Regions from separate parts of the Rheinheimera sp. KL1 genome, predicted to be linked through region 2. Evidence: predicted binding sites of a transcription regulator. Region 2 holds the regulator's gene; each other region holds the start of a gene.
The links. The regulator LexA, encoded in region 2, represses DNA repair genes until DNA is damaged. The targets are predictions, from matches to a motif close to TACTGTNNATATNNACAGTA.

Region 1 (5,821 bases), on a different contig from region 2:
TCGTGGCATACCCACTAACTGCTGCACCAGTTGCACCAGTAACTGCGCTTGTTTGGCATCAGGATCCAGCCCAAGCTGAGTCAGTTGGCTGCTCCAGTGTTGATTTTTATCCCGCCTGTGCAGGTTTTTCAGAAAAAACTCCACCTGATGCAGCTCAAAACCCAGAGCTTTGCTGATATCGCGAAAGGCACTTTTAAAGCGATAACAAATGACAGTAGCAGCCAAAGCTGCCCGCTCGCGGCCGTATTTCTGATAAATATACTGAATGACTTCTTCACGACGTTCATGTTCAAAGTCGACGTCTATATCTGGCGGTTCAGCGCGTTCTATCGAGATAAAACGTTCAATCAATACCTTGATCTGGCGTGGATCGACAGCAGTTATTGCCAGGCAATAACAGACGACTGAGTTCGCGGCAGAGCCACGGCCCTGGTATAAAATCTGCTGTTTTGCGCAAAGACCACCAAATCATGGATAGTTAAAAAGTAATAGGGATAATTCAGTTGTTCTATTAAATCCAGCTCTTTGTGGATGGTCTGCTGAATATCAGCAGGCACCCCTTCAGGAAAACGTTGTGCCTCACCAGCTTTGACCAAATCCCGTAAATGCTGCATGGCGGTTTTGCCTGCAGGTACCAGCTCTGTCGGGTACTGGTAACTTAATTCATCCAATGAAAAGTGGCATAAACTCGCCAGTTTCTGGCTATTGTCTAAAAGTTCAGCCGGAAATAACTGCTGCAATTTTTTTATCGGTCTTAAACTTTGTTCGGCGTTACTTAATAGCTGTCGCGCCATATCAGGCACAGCCTTAGCCGCTTTAATGGCGCTTAGGGCATGTTGTAAAGGCAAGCGACTTGCCTGATGCATCAGCACTTCACCTACAGCGCAGCAGGGCAGTTGCAGCTGCTGAGCCAGTTGCTGGCAATAGGGCAAATAAAACTGATCCTGGCTTTGTAATTTGCGGCTGGCTCCCAGCCATAAGCGTTCGGCGTGATGTTGAATTAACCAATGGCCCCAGTACTGATCCGTTTGTTGATCGCCACTGGGCAGCCAGAGGATCTGACAATGCTGTATGCGCTGAATATCCCATTCGGCCAGCTGGTAGCAGCCTTTTTCGACGCGGCGTCTGGCCTGAGTAATAATACGGCATAACTCGCTATAAGCGGCTTTATCCGGGCAAAGCAACACCAGCCGTAACTGTGGGTTTAATACCAGCATAGAGCCAATAATCAGCTTCAGTGGCAATTGTTTTTCCTGGATCTGATGGTGAGCACGTACTACGCCTGCCAATGAGCATTCATCGGTAATCGCCAAGGCTTTATAACCTAAAGCTGCGGCTTGTTGTACCAATTCAGCCGGGCTGGACGCGCCGTGCAGAAAAGAGAAATGACTCTGGCAGACTAATTCAGAGTAATTACAGTGTTTGCTGGCAGCAGTGATCTTCATCAGCTGAAATACCCCTGCAGATACAACTGTTCCGGCTGCTGTAAATCACGAAATAACCACAGCCATTGGCCCTGTGCATTTTGGCCGACATAATAGTCGCGGTGCTGGCTCTGTTGTTGCCACCAGCCACTACTTAAACGTTCAGGACCATAATAAAGCTGTAACTGCTGCTGTTGTTCTGCATCTAACACCAAAGGCGGGTCGACTAAAAATACGGGGCGCACCGTCGCTAAAGTACCGGCAATAGCAGCTTGTGGCTCTAAAGCAGCAGCATAGCTACTGGCCTGCTCTGGCAGCAGATCATTGTTCAGACAAGGGCTTGTGATCTGATCTTTACCCAAACGAGCCTGTAATAACGACAAGAGCTGCAAAGCCGAATACAGCTGCTGTTTCCCAGCGAACAGGGTTTTGTACTGAGCGTAACGCGGCCCGGCGCGGCGGAGTATCAGTTTGAGCTGGATCACCGGCTTTTTCAGCTTTAACCGTTCCAGCTGCAACTCGCAGAGCTTTAGCCATTCTTTGCTTTGGTATTCGCCCTGAGCTGAATGCAGTTGCAACTGTTGTTGCTGCTCCTGACGTTGTTGTAAGCAAAGCTCCAACTGGTAGGCCAGTTGATCCCTTTGTTGTAAATACAGCTGCAGTAAGCCAAACAGATGCTGTAAAGGCCCAAGCAACTGGTCGCTGCGATCCATTTCATACAGCAGTTCCAACTGCTGCTCAAAGTGTTCTGCAGGCTGAACAAACTGTAACAGCGCGGGTTTTGCTCCTGTGAGTTGTTGTAAATAGTGCAGCATGCCTGCCCCAAAACGCCGCACCAGTTCCGCCTGTGGGATCTTTAGTACATCACCCAGTTGAGTCAGCCCAAGCCGTTGTAATTGCTCCTGTAGTTTGTCTGGTAATTGAGCCTGCTGTAGTGGCAAAGCCTTGAGTTGCTGCTGAATTTGCTCGTTTTGCAGTAAAAATTGATCCCAGCCTTGCTGCGCCAGTAAACGCGCCACTAAAGGTTGCTGTGCTGTGGCAAAATGATACTGATAACCCGCTTGTTGCAGTACCTGTTGCAGTTGCTGCCAAAACTGCATTGCACCGCCATACAAAGCCAGCATGGGGCTTAGTTTCAGTACTAAACCGCAGTTGGGCTGCAGTGCTATATCAGCGCAGTATTGATACAACAGTTGAGCTAACTGCTGTAGTTGCTGCTGTTCTTGTGCAGCGTTGTGTGGGATCAGTTGTAATTGGTGGCATAAAGCTGCGGCTGAAGCCAGGCCCATGCCCAAAGTTAAACCCGCCTGCCTGGCTGCAGAGTTGAGTTGCAGCAACTGATGGTCAGCGCCTACTATCGCTAGCGGAGCTGTTAAATCCAGATGATGACTCTTGCCTTTGTCTGATAAGGTTTTAGTTGCAGGCGTGTTTGAGTGCAGCACGAGCAACTTATCCAGCTGCAATTGCGGGAAATATAAATACAACCAAAACTCCATCTGGGCAGACATACTGCTAGCCTCAGCTGACTCTGGATAAAGGTGGCTTGGAATACTGCTTTTGCTGTAACTCCGGCTTAATAAACTGCGGATACAGCTCTGCCCATGGCAACACGACTTCCTGCTGTTGCCAGCCACCTTTACGTTTCAGAATACGGATCTGTAAGCCAGTCTTTACCGGAGTCAGCTGTAAACTTAAAGCCCAGGGTAAAAGTTGTTGTTCAGCCATAGCTGGGCGGAAAAAATACAACTGGCTTTGGCCTTGTGCTGCAGCTAACTGCAAACGTTTCAACTGGGTTAAATTTAAGTTGTTTTGCCACAGCAGCACATCGGTACAACTGCCACTTTTTAAGCACAGCTCTGCCGCCCAGAGCGCATCAGCAGAGCGGGGTGCATTCAATTGCAAGACCTGATGCAAAGGCCGCTTTTGTTGTAGTAAGTATTCAGCACAAAGTGCTGCAGGTGGATTGATCCAAACTTGCAGCAGATCCGATCCGGATTGTCCCAGCGCTTTTGAGATCAATTGCAGTTCAGCACAAGCGCCATGGCTTTGTAACTCAACCACGTTATGCTGTGGCCAGCCACCGCCCAGAAGCTGATCCAAAGCGGGAAAACCTGTGCTTTGGCAGTGCTCATAAGGCGCTTCGGTCTGATTCGCATGCCAGATCAGTTGTCTGTTCTGGAGCTGTTGCAGCAGTGCATTCATGATTTTTATCTCAAAATACTGTATATAAAAACAGTATAAAAGATCTGGTTTGGATCGCAAGGGTAAAGTCAGAGTTTTCTGATCTTTTGCTTTGGGTCGATCAGGGCCCTGGACTTATGTTAATGTGCGCGACTTTTCCGCCCCTCTTTATCTAAATTGCTTTGCGCTAGGGCGCTGATCTGACTTAGGGTACTGTTATGACTGAAACCTCTAAATTTACCGCCAAAACCTGGATTTTGATCCTGAGTTTAGTGCTACTCGCTCTGACTTTACGGCCTTCTATGGCCTCTATCGGACCTTTATTACCTTTGATGCAACCAGAATTGCATCTGTCTTTTACTCAGGCTTCGTTACTGACTATGTTGCCTGTACTGGCGATGGGCTTAGGCATCTTTTTTGCGCATCAGTTGGCGATATGGTTTGGCTCTTATCAGGTGGTGTTCTGGGCCTCTATTGCTATAGCCGCTGCTACAGCGCAGCGTTATTGGGCTGTAGCAGCTTTAGATTTAACTCTAAGTGCGATAGTGGCGGGTTTAGGGATTGCCATGGTACAGGCTGTGGTGCCTGGCGTGATTAAACAAAAATTCGGTACCAAAGCGCCTTTAGTGATGGGCTGGTATATCTCCGCCATTATTGCCGGTGCGGCTTTAACAGCCTCTTTAGCAGCGTTTTGGGCCGATTGGGCACAGAGTTGGCGGGTGGCTTTATCCGGTTGGGTGGTTTTATCTGTAGTGGCTTTGCTGTTGTGGTTTTCACAGAAAAACGTTATTGAAAATTTGCCTGTGGTGCAATCGCCACAAAAACCTCTGGGTTTTGCCAACTACGGCCGGGCCTGGACCTTAGCGATGTTTTTTGGTTTGGTCACTTGTGCTTTTACCTGTGTGTTGGCCTGGTTACCTGCGTATTATGTCGAGCAGGGCTGGAGTGAACAAAAAAGTGGCTTGCTGCTGGGATTGTTGCTGTGCATGGAGGTCGTGTCGGGTTTTATCAGCCCGTGGCTGGCTAGTCGTAAAGCCGACCGTCGTGCTGTATTACTGGTACTTTTAGTCCTGATGGCGACAGGCTTTTCCGGTTTAGTGATAGCACCTACGCTGGGTTTAGTTTGGGCTTCGCTGTTAGGTTTAGGTATTGGTGGGTTGTTTCCTTTGTCTTTAATTGTCTCTATGGATCATCAACACCAACCTGCCTCTGCCGCCAGTCTGACGGCTTTTGTACAGGGTATAGGCTATACGCTGGCGGCTTTTTCGCCGCTGATTGCTGGTTTTATCCGTGACTTTAGCCAAAGCTTTAGTATCAGTTGGTTATTATTAGCCGCCATTGCAGTGCTTCTGATGGCAATGGCGACACGTTTTAACCCGGCGTTTTACAACACAAAATTTCAATAGGCTTTTTTAGGGAGTCGACCATGCAAGCCAATCTGATGTTATTACTGGCCGCGGCGATCTGGGGTTTAGGTTTTGTTGCCCAGCGTTTGGGTATGGAGCATTTAGGGCCTTATTCCTTTAACGGCCTACGCTTTTTGATTGGCGCTTTGAGTTTATTGCCTTTGATCTGGTGGTATCAACGTCAGGGTAAATTGCAGCAGGTCGACTGGAAACTGTTGTTATGGGGCGCTGTGCCTGTTGGGGTTTTACTTTTTATTGCCGCATCACTGCAACAGGTTGGACTTTTATATACGACTGCTGCCAACGCAGGTTTTATTACCGGGCTTTACATAGTGCTGGTGCCGCTGTTGGGGATTTTCCTGAAGCATAAAATCAGTGGCAATATCTGGCTCGGTTGCGCTATTGCTGTCTCAGGTTTGTATATATTGAGTGTTGGTGATAATTTTTCAGTAAATTTCGGCGATTTATTGCAGCTGATAGGCGCATTGTTCTGGGCTGCCCACTTACTGACTATTGACCACTACAGCAAAAAAGTGCCGCCAATTTTATTAGCTTGTCTGCAATTTGTGGTCTGCGGTGTTTTGAGCATGCTGGTGGCTTTTAGCATCGAAACACCCACAGTCACTAATGCATTATTGGCCTGGAAGTCAGTGCTTTATGCGGGTGTGGTGTCAGTGGGTATAGCCTATACCTTACAAGTGATGGCACAAAAACATGCTCATCCGGCTCATGCGGCTATTATTTTAAGCTTAGAAACTGTGTTTGCCGCTATAGGTGGAGTCTGGCTGTTAGGTGAAGAGCTAAGCAGCA
Region 2 (5,821 bases):
TCACCCAGAGCCATTAATTCTTCTTTGCTCATATTCATCGACAGCAATTTTTGTTCTTCTTCTTTAGCCGCAGCCTGAGTGGCGGCTTCCTGAGCTATCCATTGATCAAAATCGGCTTGCTCTTTGGCAATGACCACTACAGGCATAAAGCCGTGATCTTTACCGCAAAGTTCAGCACACTGGCCGCGATAAATGCCTGGATAATCAACTTTGGTCCAGGCTTCATTAATAAAACCAGGGTTGGCATCTTTTTTCACAGCAAAAGCAGGTACCCACCAGGAATGGATCACATCATCTGATGTGACTAAAAAGCGCACTTTTTTGCCTGTGGGGATCACCAAAGGCCTGTCAACTTCCAACAGGTAGTTTTCACCCTTTTTGAGTTTATTTTCGATTTGTTTACGGGGTGTGGCCAGCAACGAGTAATACTCTACTTTGTGGTCCATGTATTTGTAGTGCCACTTCCACTGTGAGCCGGTGATTAAAATAGTGACATCAGCTTCAGAAGTGTCTTCCATTGCAATCAGGGTTTGGGTGGCGGGTATCGCCATTAAAATCAGAATAACCACAGGTAAAGCGGTCCAAAGCAGCTCAACTTTGGTGCTCTCGTGAAATTGGGCAGGCGCGACGCCCTTCGACTTACGATGATGGATGATGGACCAAAACATCACCCCAAAAACCGCTACCCCTATTGCACAGCAAATGTAAAAAATCTTCATATGCAGGCCGTAAACCTGCTGACTGATTTCTGTAACCCCTTGAGTCATGTTCAAAGGCATTTCTGCAGACTGCGTCGAAAACGCAAGCAAAAAGGTTAGCAGCGACCAACACAGATAACTGGTTTTCGCCACGTGACTTCTCCTCTGTCTTTGCACAAAGCAAATTGCAGATTCAAAGACACTTCACATCCAACTTCGTCTTTAGTCCGCAATTGCCATTTTTATTATTATCCCGATTTAGAAAACTAAAACCGGTGCACTGATTTGTATATTTTGCTATCAGTTGCATCTAACAATTAGTCAAGGAACAGACAGAAGTAAACCCGAAAAATGAAAAAGCACCGATAAAACCGAATGGTCGTACCAGTGCTTGATGTATTAGCAAACTATTGAGTCAGGTAGATTTTTTACCAACTGCTGGTGCGGATCACACCAACGGCGAGGCCTTCAATGGCAAAATGCTGTTGGCTTAAGTCAACTTTTATCACATCAAAATCGCTGTTTTCCGGGTGCAGATAAACCATCTGTCCTTCACGGCGAAAACGCTTTACTGTGACTTCATCTTCAACTCTGGCGACCACAATCTGCCCCTGACGGGCTTCAGTGGTTTTGTGCACGGCTAATAAGTCACCATCTAAAATACCAATGTCTTTCATACTCATGCCCTGCACTTTTAATAAAAAGTCGGCATTAGGTTTAAACAAGCTGGCATCAAGCTGATAACGCTGCTGGATATGTTCTGCCGCCAGAATAGGTTGACCGGCCGCAACTTTGCCAATCAATGGCAAACCCGGCTCTTCTTCTTCCACATCATTGGCAGCGTCATCTTCAACCAAACGGATACCACGGGAGGTGCCCGGCATCATTTCGATAAAACCTTTTTTCGCCAGGGCTTTTAAATGCTCCTCCGCGGCATTGGCAGACTTAAACCCAAGCTGAGTCGCAATTTCAGCTCGTGTTGGCGGCATACCTGAGGCGGCCTGATAATCTTTAAGCAATTGCAAAATTTCGGCTTGTCGTGGTGTTAATGGACGCATAATGCTGAATACCTATACAGTGGATACTGTGAGTATATACAGCCTTTTGCAGTCTGCCAAGCATTTTGCTGGTAAGACCTTCCATGCTATTCTAGCGGCTGTTTATAAGTACGGATTTGATATGTTAAAACCAATGACATGGTTAGCAAAGCTGCTGTATTGGCCACTGAAGCCTTTGGTCAGATGCAAAATAGTGCCAGAACCTGTAGCAGAAAATCTGGCGCTGGACCCCAAACAGCCTGTGTTTTATATCAGCAGAACCGCCTCCTCCAGCGATTTGGCCACTTTAGCCCGTATCTGTCATAAGTTAGGCTTGCCTGATCCTATGGCACCAGTGCAATTGGGCAACACCACCTTACCCCGTACTATTTTCCTCGAACAACCTCGTGTGCTTTGGGGCAGTCGCGCTTCCACCGATGCTTTGCAACAAGGTTTAGCTTTATTACAGGCGCATCAGCGGGACCCAAATTTTTCAGCGCAACTTATTCCAGTTTCAGTGCTCTGGGGCCGCGCTCCGGGTAAAGAAGACAGTGTGAAGTCTATGCTGGGTGAATCTGAATCGCCAAGCTGGCTCGCCAAGCTGTTTATTGTGTTGATTTCCGGTCGTCATACCCTGGTGCGTTTCAGTAAAGCCGTCTCAGTACGGCAGATTATTGAAAATGCCACAGTCAACGAAGACACGGCCCATAAGTTATTGCGAGTAGCGCGTTTCCACTTTTATCGCCAGCGTTTGGCTGCAACTGGCCCGAAATTACCAGACAGAGCCGCATTATTTAACTCCTTACTCGCTTCCGATGCATTAAGAAAAGCTATTGAAGAAGAAGCTCAAAGTAAAAAAATCAGTATCAGGGAAGCTCGGACTGAAGCTTTGAAGCTGCTGGAAGAGATAGCGGCGGATTACCGCGAATCCACCTTAAGAGTAGGCGATCGGTTCCTTGGCTGGTTATGGAAAAAACTGTACTCAGGTTTAAAAGTGCACAATGGTCAGGTACTGACAGATTTAGTGCAAAAAGGCCACGAAATTGTCTATGTGCCTTGCCATCGCAGTCATATGGATTATTTGCTGCTTAGTTACGTCATTTACCACCAGGGTTTAGCTCCACCTCATATAGCCGCTGGTATTAACCTGAATTTTTGGCCTGTCGGCACCTTATTCCGCCGCGGTGGCGCCTTTTTTATCCGCCGTAGTTTTAGTGGTGAAAAGCTGTACTCAGCGGTGTTTCGCGAATACTTAAGCCAACTGTTCAGCAAAGGTTACCCGGTAAAGTATTATTCGGAAGGCGGTCGTAGCCGGACGGGGCGTTTATTGCAGCCTAAGACCGGTATGCTGGCAATGACAGTGCAAGCAGCGCTGCGTGGTATAGACAGACCTATCAGCTTAGTGCCTGTCTACCTTGGTTATGAGCATGTGATGGAGGTCAATACCTATCTGACCGAACTCAAAGGCTCCAGCAAGAAAAAAGAGTCCATTAGCGGCGTATTTAGTGCAGCCCGTAAACTGCGGGATTATGGCTATGGCTATGTCAATTTCGGCCAGCCGATATCACTGAATGCATTTTTAAACCAGCAGGCACCTGACTGGCGCGCGTCGATGGAGACGGCCGATACGCAAAAACCAGCCTGGTTAAATCCTGCGGTAGCGACACTGGCCACCGAAATGATGCAGCGGATTAATCAGGCAGCAGCGCTGAATAGTATTAACCTGATCGCCACCTGTTTACTGGCGACACGCCAGCATTCACTGACGCGGCAGGAGCTGACCCGTCAGTTGGAGTTTTACCGTAACTTACAACACTATGCGCCTTACCATGCCGGCGTCACTCTGCCTGAAGGCTCGGTCAGTCAATGGATTGATCATGCCATTAGCCTGAAGAAAGTTGAGGTGTCACAAGACAGCTTCGGTCAGATTATTCAACTGACACCCGAAAACGCGATTTTATTAAGTTACTACCGCAATAATGTCTGTCATTTATTTATGCTGCCGGCAATTTTGGCTACAGCTTTATTGCAGCATCCACAGTTAAGCAAAGTACAATTGATCAATATTTGTCAGTTGTTACAACCCTTGCTGCAACATGAGCTGTTTTTAAAGCCAGAGCACTTTAATGCATATATAGAACAGCTACTGGAACAGCTGCAAAAACACCAGCTCATCGAAGCTGTGGGTCCATCTTTACAAGCAGTTCCGGTGCAGCAGGCCGGGCATTTTATGCTGGAACTATTGGCACACAATGCGCAAGATGTGCTGCAGCGTTATGCGGTGGTGCTGAATTTACTGCAACTACATAGCCCGCTGACACGTGCCGATTTAGAGCAGCAAAGCCATCAACTGGCACAGCGTTTAAGCACTTTGCATGGCATCAGCTCTCCTGAATACCTTGATAAGCAGCTGTTTGCGACTTTAATCACGGCACTTCGCGAAGCAGGTTATTGTCATACTAACGAGCAAAACGAATTGGAAGCTACGGCTATTTTGTTACCATTGCAACAAACAGTAAACGGCCTGCTAAGAGCAGATATACTGCAGACTGTGCTGAGCATAGTGAAAAAAACATAACTCTCTGTGCCATAAAAAAACCACCTCATCAGCAGGTGGTTTTTTTGTCCCAGCGCAAAGCGATCAACGGGATTTATCGTAACTGCGGATCACTCCTTCCTGCATAGTGGACGCGACTAACACACCATCCCTATTAAAAAACTGGCCTCTCACCAGACCACGGGCGCCGGACGCACTTGGGCTATCCACTGCATAAAGCAACCAGTCATCAAAACGGAAATCATGATGGAACCACATCGCATGATCGATGGTAGCAACCTGCATATTAGGCGCCATAAAGGACTTACCATGTGGCTGTAAAGCGGTAGGCAGGAAGTTGAAATCCGACGCATAAGCCAGCAAATATTTATGCACCCGCAAATCATCCGGCATTAGTCCATTGGCTTTAAACCAGACATAACGTTTGGCCTGACTGATTTGTGGGTTAAATGGGTTATGGAAAGCTACAGGGCGCATTTCTATTGGTTTTTCGCAGATAAATTTACTGCGTAAAGACTCAGGGATCAGATGAGCATGCTCACGGTAAAACTCTAAATCAGAAACCAGCTCATCAGGGCCAGGCACTTGAGGCATCAGTTCCTGATGTTCAAAACCTTGTTCTTCCGCCTGAAAAGATGCCGTCATATAAAAGATTGGTTTACCAAATTGGATAGCGCTGACCCGCCGTGTACTGAAGCTTTTACCATCACGAATATTTTCTACTTCGTAGACTATAGGTTTACTGGCATCACCCGGGCGCAAAAAGTACGAGTGGAACGAATGCACTTTACGGTCTGCTTCCACTGTTTCTTTGGCGGCTGACAAGGCTTGCCCCATCACCTGACCACCAAACACAGCTTTAAAGCCCAGATCCTGACTTTGACCGCGGTATAAACCTTGTTCTATGGTTTCCAGTTTTAAAAGGGATAATAAGTCGGACAACACCTGACTCATAAGCAGCTCCTGAACAATAGTAATGGGTCTATTGTGCAGCAAGCCAGTGCAGAGTGCAAAATTGACTGGTGAAGCCCAAGCTGTTCAGGCTAAAGTACCTTTTTATCCTTGCTCCAGAGGAGCGCCGATGAACTACTGGCTTTTTAAAACTGAACCTGAAGAATGCAGCATTGATGATTTTGCCAAAGCACCGGATCAAGCCATAGTCTGGGAAGGAGTGCGGAATTATCAGGCGCGGAACTTCTTACGGGATCAGGTGAGAATCGGTGATCTGGTGTTTATTTACCATTCCAGTTGCAAGGACATTGGTATAGCGGGTGTGGCGAAAGTGGTACAAAACAGCTATCCGGATCCCAGTCAGTTTAACTCTTCAAGTCCGTATTTTGATGCAAAATCAACTGGCACCAAAGCGCCTTGGGTTGCAGTAGACCTGCAATTTGTAGAGAAATTCCCCCGGCTGTTGTCACTCGACAAACTCAAACAGTCAACTAAGCTAGAGCAGTTACCACTGGTGAAAAAAGGCAACAGATTGTCTGTCATGCCCGTTAGTTCAGCAGAATGGCAACATATAATAA
Region 3 (5,821 bases), on a different contig from region 2:
ATTAATGAATGTAGCTCATGCGATCGGCGAAAGCCGTTGCAGCATCTTTACCCAAGACATTTCAAAGAAATCGTCCAATCTGCTCCGTCTAAATCTAATCCTTAATAATCTTGTTCATTCTATTCCGAATGTTATCGAGGGTAATACGTTGCTCCACCCTCATCACAAAGATGGAGCCCAGTTAAAGAAATTTGATTATATTGTATCCAATCCACCTTTCAAGTTGGACTTCAGCGATTTTCGCGAAACTCTCGACAGCAAAGAAAACAAAGATCGTTTTTTCGCTGGTATCCCAAAAGTTAAAGCCAAAGCTCAGGACAAGATGGAAATCTACCAGTTGTTCTTACAGCACATCATTTATTCACTGAAACCGGATGGAAAAGCAGCTGTAGTTGTGCCAACCGGCTTTATCACGGCTCAATCAGGTATCGACAAAGGCATACGAGAATATCTGGTAAAACACAAAATGCTAGCTGGAGTAATATCCATGCCCTCCAATATATTTGCCACCACCGGCACCAATGTTTCAATCTTGTTTATTGATGGCAGCAACAAAGGTAAAGTCACACTCATTGATGCATCTAGCTTGGGTGAAAAAATTAAAGACGGTAAGAATCAAAAGACCGTACTTAGTGAGAGTGAAGAACAGTGTATTATTGATACCTTCAATGCTAAAAAGGTATTAGAGGATTTCTCCGTTACTGTCAGCTATGAAGAGATTCAAGCCAAAAACTATTCGCTAAGTGCAGGCCAATACTTCGATATCAAAGTCGAGTATGTGGACATTACTCCAAAGCAGTTCGCCGAGAAAATACAGGGCTTTAACAGAAATTTGGAATGCCTGTTTAGCCACTCTCGCGAACTGGACGCTGAAATTATGAAACAGTTGGCGGGTTTGAAATATGACTAACGCACTGAATGGAAAGCTTGGCAGTTTGGTAAGCTCTGGCGGAGGGAAAATACATACAGGTCCATTTGGAAGCCAACTTCATGCTTCTGACTATGTACCGCAAGGCGTTCCTTGCATCATGCCAGCAAACATGAAAAACAACAGAGTTGATCTTTCAAACATCGCATTTATAACAGAAGCTGATGCAAAACGCCTTTCTAAATATATCGTTAAAGAAAATGACATAGTTTACAGTCGAAGAGGCGATGTTACACAAAAAGCACTGATCAGAAAAAGCGAAGAGGGTTACTTCTGCGGTACTGGTTGCTTATTACTCCGACCGGGAAATAAGTTCGATGCGAGATTTTTAACTTATTACCTCAGTACGTCGAAAATAAAAAGTTGGATAGTCAGTCAAGCTGTTGGCGCAACAATGCCAAACTTGAACACCGGTATTTTATCCAGCATACCCTTTCATGGTCCAGAGAAGCCTGAACAGGTGAAAGTTGCAGATGTACTTTCAGCTGTTGAAGACAAAATAGAACTCAATAACCGTATTAATACAGAGTTAGAAGCCATGGTCAAAACCCTTTACGACTATTGGTTTGTGCAGTTTGACTTCCCCGACGCTAACGGAAAACCCTACAAAACCTCTGGTGGAAAAATGGTTTATAACCCAATCCTAAAGCGGGAGATTCCGGAGGGCTGGAGTGAATCGATTCTCGGAAATTTAATTAAATTAGAGCGAGGAGTCACATATGGCAAAGAAGATACAATGGAGAATGCAAACGAAAAGGCAATAGGTATCCTACGCGCAACAAATGTCACAGGGAATATAGTTGACATTGAAGATTTAGTTTATGTACCAGCATCACTCGTAAGTAACTCTCAAGTAATTAGGGCGCATGAAACAATCATTGTAATGTCAAGCGGAAGCAAAGAGCATGTTGGAAAAAATGGAATTTACTACTTCGAGGAACCTATGGCCTTTGGTGCATTTTGCTCAAAAGTAGTCCCTAATGAAAGCTGTATGTCCTTTGTTAATACTTTTCTACAATCCAATTGGTTTCGAGCCTACATAAAAAATCAGTGTCTTGGCACGAATATAAATAATCTCACAGGAGCCCATATAAATAGGTGTCCAATAGTATTACCGACCAAGATGTTGCTTGAAAAATTCGAGGAAAAAGCAGGCTTTATTTATAAAAAAATCTCCGTTAATGCTAATGAAAACCAAAAGCTAAAAATCCTCCATGACTGGCTTTTACCAATGCTAATGAACGGTCAGGTGACGATAAAATAATTTACACTGCGTTTCAGTTTTAGGTGATATTCAATGCCACATCGTTAGTGAAGAGTGATTTTCTGGTGCGGAAAGACTATACATTAGCACACATTTCGCTTACGAAATGGCAGATTCATCCCATCGCCATTGTTGCGATTTGCAAAAGTGAATTAAAGGCAGCCTCTGCCCCAGAAATCTTGAACATAGCTAGAGTAAACTGGTGACAATAAAATTCAGCGAAAAGTGTTCAATATGCAGCAACAGAGCTGTTGACGTAAGTACTGAAATTTATAGTTATCCAGCAGACAATCCAGATGGTGGTATTCGCAAAATGCTCATTTATCGTTGTAACCAACACATCTAAGTGAGTGCTGAAGAAATAATAGCCATCAAAAAGAAAATTTGGAATATAAAAGTTGATTGATTGCACCACGGTTGAATATTAATTTTTCTATTTTGACGATGAGCACGTATGTGTGATCAGTTCAGAAATAAGACATTCGCACGACAAGAGACATATCAATGAATTAACAATATAGTATGGAAAGTTAAAAATATTTATTAAATAAGGGATATCAGTTATGAAAAACAGTTCATTTTTGGCGTGGATTCTTCGTATGAACCTTATAAAGCGTTGGTCGCCAATGCACTTGGTGAAAGAAGAAAATGTAGCCGAACATAGCCATCAAGTTGCTGTTATAGCGCACTTGTTAGCGACTGTAAAAAATGTGTATTGCGGCGGAAACATTAACCCGGAGAAGGCAGCCACAATTGCTCTGTATCACGAAGTTTCGGAAACAAAGCTTCAAGACATAAATCATGTAACAAAGTATAGTTCGCCAGCATTGACCGCAGAGTTCAAGAAAATTGAAGAACTGGCTGAAATTGAGTGTTTAAAGTCATTACCTGAAAAATTACAACCGCTTTTTAACGAGCTTCTTGTTCAACAAAAGGTGGATAAAGAGTACAAAAAGCTGGTAAAAGCCGCTGATGTATTGACTGCGTACTTTAAGGCTTGCGACGAATTAAAATTTCACAATCCAGAATTTATCACAGTCGAGAAAAGGTTGTCCGCGATGATTGAAGTCTTTAAAAAAGACATGCCAGAGGTACAGATCTTTATGGAATTATTTGAACAAAACTGTCTTGCTAGTTTGGATGAGTTGTCACGTTAAGAACTCAATTTCTGTAAGCTCTTCAATTATTCAATGTGAAATTGTTACCGATCTAAATTTGTATGCGAAAAACCGTATGTGATAATTTTAGGTGTTGAAATTTTAATCCCTTGTGATATAATGAGTTAAGAGTTGATGCTCTTCCTTTGAATACGTTTTCAGTCACTTCCTAAAATTTTCTTCCAAAAGGAGGGTGACCTAAATCATGCGCCAGACACAAGGCCTCCATCAGGCTGTCTTGCGCCAGTAAGGCCCGAAGTAGAGGGTCTTCTTGCTGATAACTTAACTGAGCCACTAACGCTGTGCCTATTTGAGCCGCCTCTAAAGAGTGAGTCAGACGAGTGCGGTAGAAGTCATTCTGGCCTATGCCCATGATTTGGGTTTTCGCCTGCAAGCGGCGAAAAGCGGCAGAGTGCAGAATTCGGGCTCTGTCTCTTTGCCAGGGGGAACGGTGATCGTTTGGTCTTTGACTCTGTTCGGCAAGACGGCGTTCGGCCCACAGATGCTGCATACAAAATCCTTCTGACACTAGCCTGAAATTTTTACTTTAAATCATTACTTTATGCTACGGCAAAAGCAGGAAAGAGGCGATGCGTATTTTTATAAAAAATACTGGACAAATAAACAGTGGTTGCTGTATAAATGTTCAGTATCAAACGCAGGAGGATTTATGGCCGTTATTATTAAATACATTGTAGAGCGCGCTGGAGTAGAAAAAATGACCTTTAGTTCAAAGCCCGAAGCAGACGCCTATGACCGGATGCTGGATATTGCTGATGAACTCTTTGTAATGCTGGGGCAAAGTGAGTTAATCCCGGATGAGCAACAACGTGAAGATCTGGCGCTGTATTTAGCTCAGCAAAAAGAGCTGGTGATCCAAACGCTGAATCAGAAAACCAAACACACTAAAGCATCAGTTGCAGACAAAGATCAGGCCAAAGACAAGGGTAAAGAGCAGGATACGACAGATGCTGCTAAAACGGCCGTTGTACTAACCGAAGTGACACAAGCAGCAGATGAACTGGCTGCTTAAGTTTTCAGCAGTCGCTTAAGTTTCTCACTCGCTTGTCCCTTTGGTTTTTTATTAGAACAGCTAATTAAATAAATCTCTTTGAAAAGGCATAACTATAAATGGTTTATGCCTTTTTTGTTGGGGCTGAATAATTAAAAATGCATAATTAACTGCTTTTACAGCATTTTTATTGGTTGTATGTATTTTTTATGAATGGTGAATATGAAAGCAAGCTGAATTAGTTATGGCGAGGTTGGTGTTTTTGTATTAGAAAAACTAATGTCTAGGCTATAAATTATCTCGTTAGTGAGTTGGTTAAATTTACAGCATAATAACCACGTTTTCGGATGAACACTTTCTCAGAATTAACGAGGTTGAACATGAACAGTATCAATACCACAGTAGAAAAATCTAACGTGAGCACGACAGAGCGTAGCGTATCTTCTCTGCTGCTGGTGCGTCGGATCAATCGGTTTTTAGCTCAGATAGGTCGCGCGTTAAACTTGAGCGGCGCTGTTTATACGAAATAATAGTTTGAAACTGGGGCAGGCGATGCTGAGCCTGTTGCAGAAGAACTTTTATTACTGAGTTCTTGTTGTTGATAAACGTAACCCCTTTAACGCGCTTAGATTGCTGCTAAGCGCGTTTTTTTTATGCTGTATCGACCACTTTGGCTCTGTATCATTTTTGTTGCTCATTGGTACCTTTCAACAATCTATCCTCCGGTTCTGTCGTAATTTATTTGTCATCGCTGGCTCTTAAGCTACTTTTATGGGAACTCTATGCTTAATTCTCACTCTGTAGTATCTGAAATACAGATTTAAGGCATTGAATTTTTTCATTAAAGCTTAAGGTTTGGATCAGGTAGACTGCTGTTGAGTACCACAGTCTGTGATGACAGAGCACATCAACATAAGCTGACACATGCTCTGAATTCAGGTGTCAGAACAAAGACGATATTGATCGATAACATGCGAGGATGTGCAGGTTCCGATTGCAGAGTTATCGCCATTCGAAGGGAGCAATCCCTCATAACAGCAACAATTGGAGTTACAGATGGATAACAATACCAAGGGCAAATGCCCTGTGATGCACGGCGCTTTGACCAAGTCGGCTGCCGGCGGCACTTCGAATCGCGACTGGTGGCCGAATCAGTTAAATTTAAATATTTTACATCAACACTCTTCTTTGTCTGATCCTATGGATCAGCCTTTTAACTACGCTGAAGCTTTTCAAAAACTTGACCTGGCCCAGGTGAAAAAAGATCTGTATGCCCTGATGACCGATTCACAAGACTGGTGGCCGGCAGATTATGGTCACTATGGCCCGTTATTTATTCGTATGGCCTGGCACAGTGCCGGTACTTACCGCACCAGCGACGGCCGGGGTGGTGCATCCACAGGTTCACAACGTTTTGCACCGCTCAATAGCTGGCCGGATAACGGCAACCTGGATAAAGC

Region 1: the regulator LexA is predicted to act here: its motif matches at 3,643-3,662, upstream of imuA (translesion DNA synthesis-associated protein ImuA).
Region 3: the regulator LexA is predicted to act here: its motif matches at 3,982-4,001, upstream of WH43_RS04390 (YebG family protein).

Annotation. Positions count from the first base shown of each region.
Region 1 covers NZ_LAMX01000007.1:8,681-14,501, reverse strand. Annotated here, with positions in the region: partial or broken gene WH43_RS02865 (error-prone DNA polymerase) at 1-1,445, opposite strand, end outside; gene WH43_RS02860 (Y-family DNA polymerase) at 1,445-2,932, opposite strand; gene imuA (translesion DNA synthesis-associated protein ImuA) at 2,943-3,626, opposite strand; gene WH43_RS02850 (MFS transporter) at 3,824-5,011, shown strand; gene WH43_RS02845 (DMT family transporter) at 5,032-5,821, shown strand, end outside.
Region 2 covers NZ_LAMX01000009.1:59,163-64,983, forward strand. Annotated here, with positions in the region: gene coxB (cytochrome c oxidase subunit II) at 1-851, opposite strand, end outside; gene lexA (transcriptional repressor LexA) at 1,127-1,756, opposite strand; gene plsB (glycerol-3-phosphate 1-O-acyltransferase PlsB) at 1,878-4,313, shown strand; gene tesB (acyl-CoA thioesterase II) at 4,377-5,246, opposite strand; gene WH43_RS03875 (EVE domain-containing protein) at 5,374-5,821, shown strand, end outside.
Region 3 covers NZ_LAMX01000010.1:15,884-21,704, forward strand. Annotated here, with positions in the region: gene WH43_RS04370 (HsdM family class I SAM-dependent methyltransferase) at 1-910, shown strand, start outside; gene WH43_RS04375 (restriction endonuclease subunit S) at 903-2,192, shown strand; gene yfbR (5'-deoxynucleotidase) at 2,756-3,349, shown strand; gene WH43_RS04385 (HD domain-containing protein) at 3,519-3,860, opposite strand; gene WH43_RS04390 (YebG family protein) at 4,020-4,382, shown strand; gene katG (catalase/peroxidase HPI) at 5,418-5,821, shown strand, end outside.